DNA from 4 places in the Embleya sp. NPDC020886 genome. Region 1 is predicted to be linked to each of the others. Evidence: riboswitches for the same ligand, from Rfam matches in the RefSeq annotation. Region 1 holds a riboswitch; each other region holds the start of a gene.
The links. A riboswitch is a leader RNA that binds a small molecule or an ion and turns the genes downstream of it on or off. The one in region 1 is predicted to bind cyclic di-AMP.
Positions count from the first base shown of each region.

Region 2: another riboswitch for cyclic di-AMP. It lies ahead of ACH4U8_RS24945 (transglycosylase family protein); the one in region 1 lies ahead of ACH4U8_RS35805 (transglycosylase family protein).
Region 3: another riboswitch for cyclic di-AMP. It lies ahead of ACH4U8_RS06080 (NlpC/P60 family protein); the one in region 1 lies ahead of ACH4U8_RS35805 (transglycosylase family protein).
Region 4: another riboswitch for cyclic di-AMP. It lies ahead of ACH4U8_RS26880 (NlpC/P60 family protein); the one in region 1 lies ahead of ACH4U8_RS35805 (transglycosylase family protein).

Region 1 covers NZ_JBIRRX010000014.1:69,180-72,998, reverse strand. Annotated here, with positions in the region: gene ACH4U8_RS35810 (PIG-L family deacetylase) at 1-875, shown strand, start outside; gene ACH4U8_RS35805 (transglycosylase family protein) at 986-2,344, opposite strand; cyclic di-AMP (ydaO/yuaA leader) riboswitch at 2,349-2,570, opposite strand; gene galE (UDP-glucose 4-epimerase GalE) at 3,032-3,819, opposite strand, start outside.
Region 2 covers NZ_JBIRRX010000007.1:188,314-192,132, reverse strand. Annotated here, with positions in the region: gene ACH4U8_RS24955 (DUF6421 family protein) at 1-630, opposite strand, end outside; gene ACH4U8_RS24950 (hypothetical protein) at 1,224-1,532, shown strand; gene ACH4U8_RS24945 (transglycosylase family protein) at 1,599-2,231, opposite strand; cyclic di-AMP (ydaO/yuaA leader) riboswitch at 2,337-2,531, opposite strand; gene ACH4U8_RS24940 (EthD family reductase) at 2,723-3,058, opposite strand; gene ACH4U8_RS24935 (phosphoenolpyruvate hydrolase family protein) at 3,140-3,819, opposite strand, start outside.
Region 3 covers NZ_JBIRRX010000001.1:1,436,980-1,440,798, forward strand. Annotated here, with positions in the region: gene ACH4U8_RS06070 (PspC domain-containing protein) at 1-167, shown strand, start outside; gene ACH4U8_RS06075 (response regulator transcription factor) at 164-841, shown strand; gene ACH4U8_RS06080 (NlpC/P60 family protein) at 934-2,022, opposite strand; cyclic di-AMP (ydaO/yuaA leader) riboswitch at 2,032-2,175, opposite strand; gene ACH4U8_RS06085 (hypothetical protein) at 2,513-2,869, shown strand; gene ACH4U8_RS06090 (PIG-L deacetylase family protein) at 2,888-3,607, opposite strand; gene pcrA (DNA helicase PcrA) at 3,727-3,819, shown strand, end outside.
Region 4 covers NZ_JBIRRX010000008.1:156,819-160,637, forward strand. Annotated here, with positions in the region: gene ACH4U8_RS26870 (alpha/beta hydrolase) at 1-170, shown strand, start outside; tRNA gene ACH4U8_RS26875 (tRNA-Thr) at 252-325, shown strand; gene ACH4U8_RS26880 (NlpC/P60 family protein) at 481-1,572, opposite strand; cyclic di-AMP (ydaO/yuaA leader) riboswitch at 1,582-1,725, opposite strand; gene ACH4U8_RS26885 (DUF3320 domain-containing protein) at 2,271-3,819, shown strand, end outside.

The sequences.
Region 1 (3,819 bases):
CCTGGTCCCCGGCGCGGTCGATGCCCGGTCCCGGCGACGGCGAACTCGCCCCGGGGCCGGCTGCGGTGCGCACGGCGGACGGTCGGATCGCGGTGTTCGCGCTGCGGATCGGCGGCGCCCGGCGTGCCGATCGGGACCGGTTCGAGATCGTCACCGCGACCGAGGCGACGCCCGGCGGCACATTGGGCCCATGGCGGGCCCTGGGCAGCCCCGACGACGGCGAACGCGGCCCGGGCGCACCGGTGGTCCAGGCCGACGGCACGGGTGGGCTGCACGTGTTCGTGCGCAATCGGGACAAGGGGATCAGCACCCGTTTCCGGCCGGCCGGCAGCGAGGCGTGGTCCCCCTGGCGGGACCTGGGCGGCGGCGAGATCGTCGAGGGGTTGAGTGCGGTGACCCGCCCGGACGGTGGGGTGAGCGTCTTCGGCACGGCCCGCGAGGGCATCCGCCACTGGGACGTGGTCGGCGACCGGTCGGGCCCGCCCGGCACGATCGCGGCCGAGCGGCCGGTGGGCCCGCCCGCGGCGTCGGTGGGCGCCGACGGTCGGATCGGCGTCGCCTACCGGCGGGCCGGCGCCGCGGAGATCGCGAGTGTGCTCGAAGTCGGGCCCGGCACCTGGTCGCCGGGTGCCTCGCGCGGCGCGGGCGCGGGCTACGAGGCGCTGTACCCGCTGCCCCGGCCGGACGGCACCACGGACCTGGGCACCCGGGACGACCGCGGCCGCCCGGTCCTGGTCGGGCCGGCCGGCGCGGCGCTCGTGCTCGACGAGCCCGCGGTCGCGGTCGGTCCCACCCTCGCGTCGGACGGCGCCGGAGCGCCGGTCGCCCTGTGGCTCGGGCCGGACGGCACGTTGCGCACCGCCCGGCCGTCCTGACCGCGCCCCCGGCATTCGGCCGGGCCGACCGGGTGCCGCCCGTCCCGACACGCGAACGGCGGGCGCTCCCCGAGGGGAACGCCCGCCGTTCGGCGCGGGAGAGCGGTGGATCAGACGTTGACGCCGTGGCTGCGAAGCCACGTCATCGGGTTGACCGCGGAGCCGTAGTTCGGCGTGGTGCGGACCTCGAAGTGCAGGTGCGGGCCGGTCACGTTGCCGGTCGCGCCGGAGAGCGCGATCTTCTGGCCGGTCTGCACCTTCATCCCGGCCTTGACCGAGATCGAGGAAAGGTGCGCGTACTGGGTGTACTTGCCGTCCGCGTGCCGGATGACGACCTCGTTGCCGTACGCGCCGCCCCAACCGGCCGACACGACGGTGCCCGAGGTGACCGCGCGCACCGTGGTGCCGGTCGAGACCGCGAAGTCCTGGCCGGTGTGGCTGCCGCTGGACCAACGCGAGCCACCGGAGCCGAAGCTCGCGGTGAGCGTGGCGCCGGAGACCGGGGAGACGTACGAGCCGGAAGCCTTCTCGGTGCTCGCCGAGGCGGGCTTGGAGTCGGTCTTGGCGGCCTCGGTCTTGACCGAGGTCTTCGGCGTGGCCGGCTTGGCGGTCTCCGTCTTCGGCGTCTCCGTCTTCGGCGTCTCCGCCTTCGGCGTCTCCGCCTTCGGGGTCTCGGCCTTCGGGGCCTGCGGCTTCTGCACCTCGATCTTCGGCGCGGCCTTGCCGTCGACCGCGAGCTTTTGGCCCGGGAAGATCAGGTCGGGGTTGTCGCCCACGACGCTCTTGTTGGCCTCGTACAACTTCGGCCAACCGCCGGGCACATGCGCGGCGCCGGCGATCTTGGAGAGCGTGTCGCCGGCGACCACGACGTAGGACGACGTGGCGGCGGAGTCCGCCTTGGCGACCGGTTCGGTCTTGGGCGTCTCGGTCTTCGGCGTCTCGGTCTTGGGCGCCTCGGTCTTGACCTCGATCTTGGGCGCGGCGACCGTCTTCTTCGGCGTCTCGGCCTTGGGAGACTCGGTCTTGGGCGTCGACTTCGGCGCGGTCTTGCCGGCCGAGGAGCCGGTGTCCACGTCGGGGGTCGCGCCGCCTCGGGTCAGGCCCGCCTTGACCGAGCACACCGGCCAGGCACCGGGGCCCTGGCTCTTGAGCACCTTCTCGGCGATCGCGATCTGCTGGCCCTTGGTCGCCTGGTCGGCCCGCGCGGCGTACTGCGTGCCGCCGAACTCGTTCCAGGTGCTCTGGGTGAACTGCAGGCCGCCGTAGAAGCCGTTGCCGGTGTTGATCTGCCAGTTGCCCGTGCTCTCGCACTGGGCGACCTTGTCCCAGGTGCTCACGGAGGCGGCCTGGGCCGTGCCCGCGCCGATGATCGGCATGGCGACGCCGACTCCGGCGACACCCGCCGCGGCGATCAGACGCGTGGTCCTACTGGTGCTGCGACGGCGATGACGCCCGGTTCCGGACAGCATGGCTGGATCCTCTCCCACGCCTACGAGGTGAGCTGTCGGATTCGGGCCGGAGATCGATAGCCCGGCCACATCCCGAAGGACGTGGCTTCACCCCAAGCCGTTCGCGGCGTCCGATCGTTTCGATCGGGGCCGTTCGCGGCGGTTCACCTGTGGTTCCCCCGCTCCTGTCGTGTGGTGCTCGTCAGCCTCCCGAACGGCCGGCGACAGGATTCGGCGTACCGGCGATCGGGGTCCGTGTGGGATACGGACGGATCGAACGCTAAGCAGGCCCGGACGTAGATCACAAGTCCGTGTCGGATAGACGTCGAATATCCGATTTGCGGTTGAGCGCAATGTAGATGATCCCTTACGGAAAGGACCGTAGTTGGCGTTCCGTGCCGGATCCGATGGAAATGCGTGACAGTGGCCCCGGGTCGCCGTCCATACCGAACGCCCGGAATCGATCACCTACGCCCCGCTCGTCACATCGGCATCGCGGGTAGCGTCGCGCGAACGCGCCTTTGCCCACCGCTGCGAACGCCCGCACCCGCGGCGGGCGTGATTCGCCCCACAGGTCAAATGCCGCATATCCGATTCGTCCCGGGCCACTTCCCGCCCACCGCACGGTCCCGGGCGATCCTCACCGGCGACCGAGGTGCGTCGCGCCGGCGGCCGACGGCCCCGGCGCGACGCCACCCGCCCCGCGGCTCAGCCGCGGGGCGTCCGCCAACCGGCCCACGCGCTGCGCACCATGTCCGACGTGTCGTGCCGGGCCTTCCAGCCCAACTCGGTGGTGATCAGGTCGGCGCTCGCCACCACCCGGGCCGGGTCGCCCGCACGCCGCGGCCGCACCTCCGGAGCCAAGTCGCGCAAACCGGTGACCTCGCCGATGAGTTCCACCATCTCGCGCACCGACGTGCCCTCGCCGCGACCCACGTTCAGCACCAGGCGCGCGTCCGGATCGCCAGCGAGCCGACGGGTGGCGGCCACGTGCGCCTCGGCCAGGTCCACCACGTGGATGAAGTCGCGCACGCAGGTGCCGTCCGGGGTGTCGTAGTCGTCCCCGAAGATCATCGGCGCCTGATCCGCCGTCAACTTCTCCAGCACCATCGGCACCAGGTTGAACACGCCCTTGTCCGCGAGCTCCGGCGCGCCCGCGCCCGCGACGTTGAAGTAGCGCAACGAGGCGTACGAGATCTTGTGCGCGCGCGCCGTGGCCTTGATCATCCACTCGCCGACGAGCTTGCTCTCGCCGTACGGGTTGATCGGCACGCACGGGGTGTCCTCGTCGACGAGGTCGACGTCGGGCATGCCGTAGACGGCGGCGCTGGAGGAGAACACGATCCGGGTGACCTCGGCCTCGACCATGGCCGCCAGCAGGGTGCGCAGACCCTCGACGTTCTCCTCGTAGTAGTAGAGGGGGCGCGCGACCGATTCGGGCACCTGCTTGCGGCCCGCGATGTGCACCACACCGTCCACGGCGTGCGCCCGGAAGA
Region 2 (3,819 bases), on a different contig from region 1:
GAGCGTGCGCGCCGCGGCGGCGCCGACCCGACGGAAGCGAGCCGCCTCGCGGTCGCAGAAGATGCCGCCCCAGGTGTACCGCGGCACCTCGCGCACGGCCACCGTCTCCGGGAAGAGCACCGCAGAGTCGGTGTCGTAGCCGTCGGTGAAGTCGACGAACGCGATCGGCACGAACATCGCGTTGTCGTAGCGCCCGGCCTCCAACTCGGCCAGCCACTGCGGCCACACCACCCGCAGCAGCACCGCCTCGACGTTGCGCTTCGGGTTGCCGTTCTGGGTGTTCATCGGGAACACGACGAGGTGCTCCAGCCCGTCCCGCCGGTCCCGCTCCGGGCGAAACGCGACGAGCGAGTCCAGGAAGTCGGGGCGGCCGAAACCGTCCGCCGACCAGCGCCGGAAGTCGGCCACGACGGCATCGAGGTACGCCTCGTCGTGCGGGAACAGCGGTGCGAGCCCGGTGATCGAGGAGGTGATGTCGGCCACCAGCGCCCGGGCGGACGCGTGCCCGGACGGCTCGATCGAACCGTCCTCGGCCTGCAACGGACGCAGGTCGGCGACGGACCGTTTGAGCACGGGCCACAGCGGGTGATCGACGGCGGTACGGACGGCTACGCGGGTCATGTTCGACATGGAACCCTCTCAGGAGAAAGCAGGAACCACGGTCAGGCGAACCTATGTCAAAAGATTTTAACGCCGCAAGGCCCTTCCAAACGCAATCTTATCGTCGTGGGTATGTTTTGCCCGAATAAGTTGAGATTGCCGGGCGACCCTGTTCGATCATCTCCCGGGCGCGGCGGCGGTGCATCCGGCGCCTCCGGAGGAAGGCACAAGATTTCGCCGACCCGGTCGCCGAGGTCTGTGGCTGTTGACCGTCGATCCGGCCCGTCCCTACAGTTTCGTTCTTCTTGACGGAATACCGATTCCGTATAGCGGAATATTGGCCAGGGAGCGCCCCCGGATCCGCATCCACTCCCGCTGCCCGATCCCGCGAACGATCCTGCGATCCCGCATGTCCGATGGGCCGGGCCGTCCCGCGACGGCACCCGATGTGGAGGCACCGATCATGGGCCGGAGAACCACCAGGAAGACCGTTGCCGGCGAGAACGCGGCCGAGGCGCCGGGCGGGCCGCCCGCCGGCGGGGCGGCGCCCGTGCATCCCGTGGACGAGATCCTGCCGCCGGGGCGAATGCCGGCCGGCGCCCTGCAACACGTGGCCACGGTGTATGCCGGAGTGGCCGCCCCACCACCTGGGCAGGGCCGACCTGAACGCCGGCTCCAACGCGCTGATCGTCGCGGTGGCCCTGGCCTTCGGCGTCTTCCCGATCGCGTTCGCGGACTTCTACCACGCGTTCCCGGACAAGGTCGCGATGATCGCCGAGTCCGGCATATCGGCCGGCTCGATCGTCGCGGTCCTGCTCAACCTGCTGCTCAACCACACCGGGTCCGCTCGGACCGAGGCCGCCGGCCGGCCCGCCTCCCCGACCGCCGACGAACGACCCGCACCGCCGGCGGAACAGCCCGCCCGCGCCTGACCGTTGCCCCGAAACGGGCGTAGGCCCCGCCGAAGTACTCGGCGGGGCCTACGTGGTGACGCTGGATCAGACGGCGAGCTGGGTGCCCACCGAGATCAGGTGGGGGTTGCCCCCGATGACGCCCGCGTTCGCGGCGTACAGGGCCTTGTAGCCACCCTTGACGCCGAGCTTCGCGGCGACGCCGGAGAGCGTGTCACCGGCCTTGACGGTGTACTTGCCGGAACCCGAAGTCTGCTTGGTCGCGGCCGACTTCGGCGCGTCCTGCTTGTCCTGCTTGTCCTGCACCTGGACCTTCGGCGCGTTGCCGGTGGAGGTCTTCGGCGCGTTCTCGGTCACGGACTCGGCCTTGGGTGCGGCCTTCGGCTCGACCTTGCTCTTGGTCTTGCCGGTGGTCGCGGAGTCGGCCGTGGCGGAGGCGTTGCCGCCCTTGCCCAGGCCGGCCTTCTGCGAGCAGACCGGCCAGGCGCCCGGACCCTGGCTCGCCAGGACCCGCTCGGCGACCGCGATCTGCTGGTCCTTGGTGGCCTGCGCGGCGCTGGAGGCGTACTGGCTGCCGCCGAACGCGTTCCAGGTGCTCGGGGTGAACTGCAGACCGCCGGAGAAGCCGTTGCCCGTGTTGATACCCCAGTTCCCGGTGCTCTCGCACTGGGCGACCGCGTCCCACGTGGACGAGGTCGCGGCGCTCGCGCTGCCCGTCATGCCCACGAGGGGAAGGACGAGACCCGCACCGGCGGCGACGGCGATGCCGGCGCGACGGCCACGAGAGAGCGAGCGAACGGGAGCGGTGATGGCACGGAAGGTCATTTATTACCTCGTCGGGCGCCTACGAAGTTAGCTGTCGGGTTCGGACGATTGGCCCGGCCTCGCCTGCAACAGGCATGGCTTCACCCCAGACATCGACGTGGCCGATGTCGGCACTCACTTGGTTCCCCCGCTCCTGCCGCCAGTCGATATCGACTGCTTCCCTCGGGCGGCGGCAGGATTCGGCGTACCACCCGGGGAGTCCGCTTGTGCGAACAACCACGAAGCTACGCACCGCTCCGCCGGGTTGGCAAACATTTCGGGCGATTTGTGAGGTGCCCCATAGGGCGGAATAACGCCGATTTGCCCGATATGTCGCCAACCCCGCAGGTCACGGCTTCGACGTCCACGGTGCGCAGCCGCGTGCTCACCCGTGCTTCAGCGACGAGCTATTCCGTCGCGGGCAGCTCCACAGGTACGACTACCCGCTCCTCGTCCCACAGGAACGTCGCCCCGCCGGTCGCGAAATTGGCGACGTCGGCCACCGTGGCCCGCCCCTCCGGCGAATCCAGGGTCGCTTCGATACCGGCGCGGGTCGGTGCGTACAGCCCGACCACCAGGTAATAGGGCGGCTGCGCGCCGGACGGATCCGGTTCGCACTTGCCGATGGTCCAGCCGGTCAACCCGGGCATGGTGCGGGCGAGCGGGACGTGCTTCTCCCAGTAATAGGTGTCGAACGCCGCCGGGTCCTCGGGGTGGCCATAGAGCACGGTCAGCTTGTACATGCCGAATCCTCACGATCGTGTGGTGGATGTGGGTCCTGCCGGTGGTGCCCGGTGCGTCCGGCGCGCCGGCGCCGGATGGAACTAGCGCGCGGCGATGCTCTTGAACGCCCGCGCCTGCTCGGTGATGGCCACCTCGGTGGGCAGCCGTTCCATGCTGGAGGCGCCGAAGAAGCCGACCACGCCGGTGGTGTGGGCCAGCACGTACGCGGCGTCCTCGGGTTCGGCGATCGGCCCGCCGTGGCACAGCACCAGCACGTCGGGGTTCACCTCCGCCGCCGCGTCGCGCATGAGCTGCACCCGCTCCACCGCCTGGTCGAGGGTGACCGCGGTGGTCGCGCCGATGCTGCCCTTGGTGGTCAGTCCCAGATGCGGGACCAGGATGTCGGCGCCCGCCGCGGTCATCGCCCGGGCCTGCTCGGCGTCGAAGACGTAGGGGGCGGTCAGCAGGCCGCGCTCGGCGGCCAGCCGGATCATCTCCACCTCCAGGTCGTAGCCCATCCCGGTCTCCTCCAGGTTCTGCCGGAAGACGCCGTCGAACAGCCCGACCGTGGGGAAGTTCTGCACACCCGCGAAGCCCATCGCGGCGAGCTGGTCCAGGAAGTGCGGCATGATCCGGAACGGATCGGTGCCGCACACGCCCGCCAGTACCGGGGTGCCCTGGACCACCGGCAGCACCTCGCCCGCCATCTCGACCACGATCGCGTTGGCATCCCCGTAGGGCAGCAGCCCGGCGAGCGAACCCCGACCGGCCATTCGGTAGC
Region 3 (3,819 bases), on a different contig from region 1:
CCGTGCCCGCCGACCGGCTGGGTGTGCGAGAGTCCGTGCTCGGGCGCATGCGCCGCAACGGGGGCGCCGCACACATCCGCAGCGAACCCGGCGAGGGCACCGAGGTCGAGCTGGAGATGCGCCGCGCCGAGGCCGGCCGGGCCGCTGTGGGAAGGACGAACACGTGAACGCCACCGAGAGCAGCACCGAGCACCCCGAGGGGACGGCCCGCACCCGGGTGGTCCTGGTCGACGACCACCGGATGTTCCGGACCGGCGTGCGCGCCGAGATCGGCGAGGCCGTCGAGGTGGTCGGCGAGGCCGACGACGTGGCGAGCGCGGTGGCCGTGGTCACCGAGACCCGCCCCGAGGTGGTGCTCCTGGACGTGCACCTGCCCGGCGGCGGCGGGGTCGAGGTGCTGCGCCAGTGCGCGTCGCTGATCCCGGCCGTGCGCTTCCTCGCGCTGTCGGTGTCGGACGCCGCCGACGACGTGATCGGGGTGATTCGCGGCGGGGCCCGGGGCTACGTGACCAAGTCGATCACCGGCGACGAGCTGATCCGGGCGATCGGCCGGGTCGGCGAGGGCGACGCGGTGTTCTCGCCGCGCCTGGCGGGCTTCGTGCTGGACGCCTTCGCGGCCACCGACGTACCGCCGATCGACGAGGACCTGGACCGGCTCACCCAGCGCGAGCGCGAGGTGTTGCGGCTGATCGCCCGCGGCTACGCGTACAAGGAGATCGCCCGGCGGTTGGTCATCTCGGTCAAGACGGTGGAGACCCATGTGTCCGCCGTACTGCGCAAGTTGCAGTTGTCCAACCGGCACGAACTGACCCGCTGGGCGACCGACCGTCGGCTGGTCTGAGCGAGCACCGACACCCGGCACACACGACGGCGCCCTCCCGCGAACGAATCCGCGGGAGGGCGCCGTCGTGATGGTACGGGCGACCGATGGACCTAGCCGGGTCGAATGGCCGCGAGGAACGGCATCGAGTCGAGCGGGGCCTTGGTCACGGTCTTGCCCGGTCGCGGGGCGTGCACGATCTGGCCGTTGCCGATGTACATGCCCACGTGCCGGTTGTCCGAGTAGAAGAAGACCAGGTCGCCCGGCTGCAGGGCGCTCTTGGCGATCCGCGGACCGTCGTTGATCTGGGTCCAGGTGGTGCGGGTGAGCGAGACGTTCGCGGCCTTCCAGGACGCCTGGGTCAGGCCCGAGCAGTCGTACGAGCCGGGGCCCTCGGCGCCGGAGACGTACGGCTTGCCGATCTGCGCCAACGCGAAGTTGATCGCGGCCTGGGCCCGGCCGGAGGCCGGGATGTTGGTCGCCGGCGGCGTTTCCTTGTCCTTGTCCCGCGAGCTGCGGTCGTTGTTCCGCGAGGTGGAGTCGTTCGCGTGCTCGTCCGAGTCCAGGACGTCCTTCTTCTGCTGCTCGGTGAGCGTGTTCAGAAGTCGGTTCGCCTCGGCCAGCTTGGCCTGGATGTCGGTCTTGTTCTTGTTCAGCTCGGTGCGCAGCTTCTCCAGATCGGCGAGCTGCGCGGACGCCTCGGTGCGGTCCTGCTGGAGGACGCGGGCCTGCGCCGCGATCTGCTTCAGCTTGGCGGCCTGCTGGCCGTCGAGCTGGGACATCATCTGCGACTTCTGCAGGTAGCCCTCGGGGTCGCCGCTGAGCGCGAGCGAGAGCGACGGGGGCAGGCCGCCGGTGCGGTACTGGTTGGCCGCCAGGACACCGATCTGGTCGCGCAGGGCGTTCAGCGCGGTCTGTTCCTCGGTGATCCGGGCCTGGGTCTGGTTCGCGGTGCCCTGCTGCTTGGTGATCTGCTCCTCGACGCCGTTGGCGGCGTCGGTGGCCTTGACCACGTCGCTGTGCAGTTGGTTGACGCGATCCTTGGTCTGCTGGAACGTCTGCGCGGGATCCGCGCTCGCGGTGCCGGCGAAGGTCATCACGCCGGTCATGGTCGCCGCGGCCGTGACGACGGTCGCTGCGGTACGCACGGCGGTGCGCGGCTTGGGCTTGCGGTGCTGCCCGGGTCGACGTTGGGACGCCACTGGTGGCGGGTCTCCTTCCTCGGCCGCCTACCGGGTTAGCTGACGGGTTCGGGCGGAAGAAGGCGCCCTACGGTGCCGGAGCACCGATTCACCCCAGGGACTGCGAGGGTCCCCGGTTCCGGCTTCGCATCGCGGTGACGGCGGTTGCCCGACATCACCGAAAGACGTCCCCGAATTCGGCGGAGGCGATCGTGCCGACCGGGTGGCCGACGTCGAGTCCGATCGCCTGTCGGAGAACACTAGTCACAGCCGTGTCACGACCATCACCATTGGCCCCTGCATTGCCAAAACTTTACCAATACCGCCGTTTCCTTCTCCGCGTATCACGGGAAAAGCGCCCGGATTCCCGAAAGTCGATCTTGAGTCGATTTGGCGAATATTGCCGGCATATGACCCGCCGATGATCATCGACCGGCCGCCGGCTAAGCTGCGGCGGCAACTGCAGCGGCGTCCCGGATGCCGCGCGACGGTCGACGAGGAGTTGTACGACGTGGACGTTCTGCGGCAGATCCTGCTGATCCTGCACATCGTGGGCATCGCGTCCCTGCTCGGCGGCTTCCTCACCCAGATGTCCGCGCTGCGCACCGGCGACGGGCGGATCGTGCCCGCGATGACGCACGGCGCGCTGACCATGCTGGTCACCGGCCTGGCGCTGGTCGGCGTGGTCCAGGCGGGTCTGGACAAGGACGTGGACAACGCCAAGATCGGCACCAAGCTGGTGATCCTGCTGGCCATCCTGCTGCTGGTCTGGGGCAATCGCGCCGCGGACCGGGTGTCCTCGAAGGTGCTCGGCGCGATCGGCCTGTTGACCGTGGCGAACATCGCCATCGCGGTCATGTGGACCTGAGGCCCGGGCCGCCCCGCCCTACCGGGTGTCCACCACCCGGAACACCTCGGCCATCAGCCCCGCCCCCAGCCCGAAGCGCTCGGCGTTGCCGGTGAGCATCCCGGCGACCTGCTCGCGCAGCCCGGACAGGTGACTCGTCTGACTCGCGTGCGACAACAGCGCCGCCATCTTGCGTTCGAACACCGCGCTCACCTCGACCGCGTGATCCGGTGCCGGCGTCGGCGACAACCACGTCTCCGACACGGTCCACTCCTTCAGCCCCTCCACCTCCAGCAGCTCGGGGTGCGCGAACGGATTCCGGGCGTCCGGATAGATCGCCCGCATCGCCGCCTCGCCCGCCTCCAGATGATCCGGATGACTGGGCGCGAGCCGGTTCCAGTCCCGCTCCGGGCTCGGGATCACCATGCGCTGCGGTCGCACCTGCCGGATCACCCGGGTGATGTCGCGCCGCAGCTCGAAGGTCGCCGCCAGCCGCCCGTCCGGATGGCCGAGCCAGTACAACCGCCGCACCCCCACGTGCGCCGCCGCCGCGCTCTGCTCGGCCCGCCGGATCCCGCCGATCTCGGACCGCGGCACCGCCGGGTCGAAGCCGCCCGCGTCCCCGTCGGTGACCAGGCAATAGCTCACCTCGATCCCGGCCTCGGTCCAGGTCGCCACCGTCCCGGCCGCCCCGTAATCGATGTCGTCGGGGTGCGCGGCCAGCACCAGAACCCGCTCCACGTCGCGATCGTCCAGCACGATGTACTCCTTGATCCGGTCGACCCGACGACGGGAAACCCGTCGTCGGCGCGACGATCCTCGCTCGGTACAAAGGGCCGAGCACGACTCGCTTGTTACCCACCTAGACTCGGGGAACGATGAGCAGCCTCTTCGACGACATCCCCCTGCCCGGTTTCGAGACCGCGGCCAAGAAGTCCCCCACGAGCCCCGCGGACGACATCCCGCTGCCG
Region 4 (3,819 bases), on a different contig from region 1:
CGTACTCCTGGGCCCAGTCCCTGGCCGGCCAACTGGCCTCCGGCAGCCTCCTGACCTACGACGGCGACGGCCACACCGCCTTCGGCCGAGGCAGCGACTGCGTCGACCGCACGGTGGTCGACTACCTCACTCAGGGCACCGTCCCCACCAAGGGCAAGACCTGCCGCTGACCCCCGCCAAAGCCGCGTGTGGACCACCCCGACGGGTGTGTACACTCATTCCCTGTCGCCACCTTCAAGGTGGACCGACAAGCCGCCTTAGCTCAGTCGGCTAGAGCGACGCACTCGTAATGCGTAGGTCAAGGGTTCGACTCCCTTAGGCGGCTCCTCGAAGGCCCAGGTCAGTTGGTTTCTGATCTGGGCCTTTTGCATTTTCGGGGTCGGTCCGGGCGTGATGTGTCGACGAATCGGCGCTCGGACGGGCCGGGGTATGCAAAACCCCGGCCGGGTTTCCGGCCGGGGGCATTGTGTGCGCGGGGGGTCAGCTGGGGCGAATGGCCGCGTAGAAGGGCATCGAGTCGAGCGGGGCCTTGGTTACGTTCTTGCCCGGTCGCGGGGCGTGCACGATCTGGCCGTTGCCGATGTACATGCCCACGTGCGAGTTGTCCGAGAAGTAGAACACCAGGTCGCCCGGCTGGAGGGCGCTCTTGGCGATCCTGGGACCGTCGTTGACCTGGGTCCAGGTGGTGCGGCTGAGCGAGACGTTCGCCGCCCTCCAGGACGCCTGGGTCAGGCCCGAGCAGTCGTACGAGCCGGGACCCACGCCCCGGGGCGCGTACGGCTTGCCGATCTGCGCCAGCGCGAAGTTGATCGCGGCCTGGGCCCGGCCGGAGGCCGGGATGTTGGTCGCCGGCGGCGGCGAGTCCGGCTTGTCCCGCGAGCTGCGGTCGGCGTCGCTTCGCGCACCGGTGTCGTTCTTGTGCTCGTTCGAGTTGAGGATCTCGTCCTGCTGCTTCTTGTCCAGCGTGTTCAGCAGCCGCTGGGCCTCGGCGAGCTTGGTCTGGATCTCGTTCTTGTGCGTGTTCAGCTCGGTGCGCAGCTTTTCCAGCGCGGAGAGCTGCGCGGTGGCCTCGGTGCGGTCCTGCTGGAGGACGCGGGCCTGCGCCGCGATCTGCTTCAGCTTGGCGGCCTGCTGGCCGTCGAGCTGGGACATCATCTGCGACTTCTGCAGGTAGCCCTCGGGGTCGCCGCTGAGCGCGAGCGAGAGCGACGGGGGCAGGCCGCCGGTGCGGTACTGGTTGGCCGCCAGGACACCGATCTGGTCGCGCAGGGTGTTGAGCGCGGCCTGTTCCTCGGTGATCCGGGCCTGGGTCTGGCTCGCCGTGCCCTGCTGCTTGGTGATCTGCTCGTCGACGCCGTTGGCGGCTTCGGTGGCCTTGATCACTTCGCTGTGCAGTTGGTTGACGCGATCCTTGGTCTGCTGGAACGACTGCGCGGGGTCGGCGCTCGCGGTGCCGGCGAAGGTCATCACGCCGGTCATCGTCGCCGCGGCCGTGACGACGGTCGCTGCGGTACGCACGGCGGTGCGCGGCTTGGGCTTTCGGTGCTGCCCGGATCGACGTTGGGTCGCCACTGGTGGCGGGTCTCCTTCCTCGGCCGCCTACCGGGTTAGCTGACGGGTTCGGGCGGAAGAAGACGCCCTACGGTGCCGAGGCACCGATTCACCCCAGGGACTGCGAGGGTCCCCGGTTCCGGCTTCGCGTCGCAACGACGGCGATCACTCACCGTCACCAAAACTCGTCCCCGAATTCGGCGGAGGCGATCGTGTCGACCGGGATGGCCGACGTCGAACCGATCGCCTTATCGCAGAACGATAGTCACAGGGGTGTCACGGTCGGCACCGGGAGCCTCTGCATTGCCAAAACTTTACCAAGACTTCCGTTTCATTCTCCGCTTATTACGGGAAAAGCGCGCGGATGCCCGAAAATCGATCTTGGACCGATTTGGCAATGATTGGCGGCGTGGATCAGCCGCCGGCCCAACTCCATCGATGTCACCGAACGTGAGAAATTGGTCGTCCGCAGAGCTGTGGGCCGCAGGGGTTGTCGCGTCGGCTTCGGGGCCGCGGCGGTGCGCGATAAAGCCGAAGCCACGCGCCGCGAACGCGGTTCACGGTGTGGTTGTTTCGGAGTCGTCGATCGTCCGATGGGCCTTATGGGGACGGCTGTTCGGGTGACTGGTGCGTCGGACTGCCGGCACTGAATACTTACTGCGGCCGGGGGGCCGAGGTGGGGTGCCTCCTGTGCGTATCCGCTTCGGAGGTACGTCTGCATGCAGAGTTCGCGAACGGCCGGAGTTGCGCAGCCTGGCAGTGGGGACGACGCGGCGCTCGCGCGATTGAGGGGCGTCCTGGGCGGTTGGCGGGACTCGCTGCTCGACCTGGGCGGGCGGAACCGGCTGTTGAACTTCCGGCACACCCGGATTGCCACTCTGGAGGTCGTCGCGCCGGACGCCGCCGCCGTGTTGGCCGGATTCGCTCGCGGCTGGCCGTTCGCTCCCGTCGAGTCCGACGGACGGGTCGAGGCAGGCACGGAGGCGGAGGAGGCCGAACCGGGCACCGAGACCTTCCTCGCGTACGACCTGGGTTCGGAGGCGGGCCGCACCGGTCGTGCCGACGGCCTGGTGACCCGGAAGAACACGCAGGCAGGGCTGGACGCGTCGCTCTACCAACTGCGGCAGAAGTCGGGTCAGATGTACATCGACTACGGCTTGTGGGTGCTCTGGCTGGGCGTCGGCATGTTGGAGTGGCGGGAGGCGGGCGCCGCGGAGACGTGCTTTGCTCCGCTGCTGCTCGTACCTGTGGAGCTTCGTCGGGACGCGCGGAGGCAGACGCGACTGCACCTGGCGGAGGACCAGGACCGGATCCACAATCCCGCGCTCGCGGTCAAGTTGGAGCAGTTGGGTGTCGACTGGAGCACGGTGGCCGACTGCGACGTGCTCGATTCCGACGCGGTCCTGTCGGCCGCCCGGGAGATCGCGGGCACGCAGCAGGGTTGGTCGGTCGAGGACCGCGTGGTGCTCGGCCTCTTCTCGTCGCACAAGGAGGCCATGTACCAGGATCTCCAGCAGAACGAGGAGCGCATCCTGGCCCATCCGCTGGTGCGAGCCGTCGGCCTCGGCCCCGACGCGGGACTGCCCGACGACCTGATCGACTTCGAGCCGCCCGAGATCGACCGCATCGACGAGATCCAACTGCCCGAGCGGACCCCGCTCGTGCTGAACGCGGACTCCTCGCAGCGGCAGTGCATCGCGGCCGCGCTGGACGGGCGTTCCTTCGTGATGAGCGGTCCGCCCGGTACCGGCAAGAGCCAGACGATCACCAACATGATCGCCGCACTCATGCATGCCGGCCGGTCCGTTCTGTTCGTCAGCGAGAAGGCCGCGGCGCTCGACGTCGTCCGCAATCGGCTCCGAGGTGTCGGCCTCGGGGACTTCGTAATGGCCCTGCACAGCGGTGACACCGGCAAGAAGGCGGTGGCGACCGAGCTGGAGCGGGTGCTGACCACCGAGGTACGGATCACCGGGGCGGCCGAGCACGAACTCGATCGGGCCCGTCGCCTGCGCGAGGAGCTGTCCGCCTATGCGGCGGCGATGAACCACACCCGTGAACCGCTCGGCCGTTCCCTGCACGACGTCCTGGGCCGCCTGGTGCTGCTGGAGCAGGCGGACACGCCGCAACTCACCCTCGGCGCGCGGAGCACCGACACGATCCGCCGACTCGAAGCCGGACACCTGGGGTCGATCGTGGCGGCGGCGGGCGCCGTCGGCCGGGCCTGGCGGCCGGCGGCGGAACGTGAGGCGTTCGTCTGGCGCGGGTTGA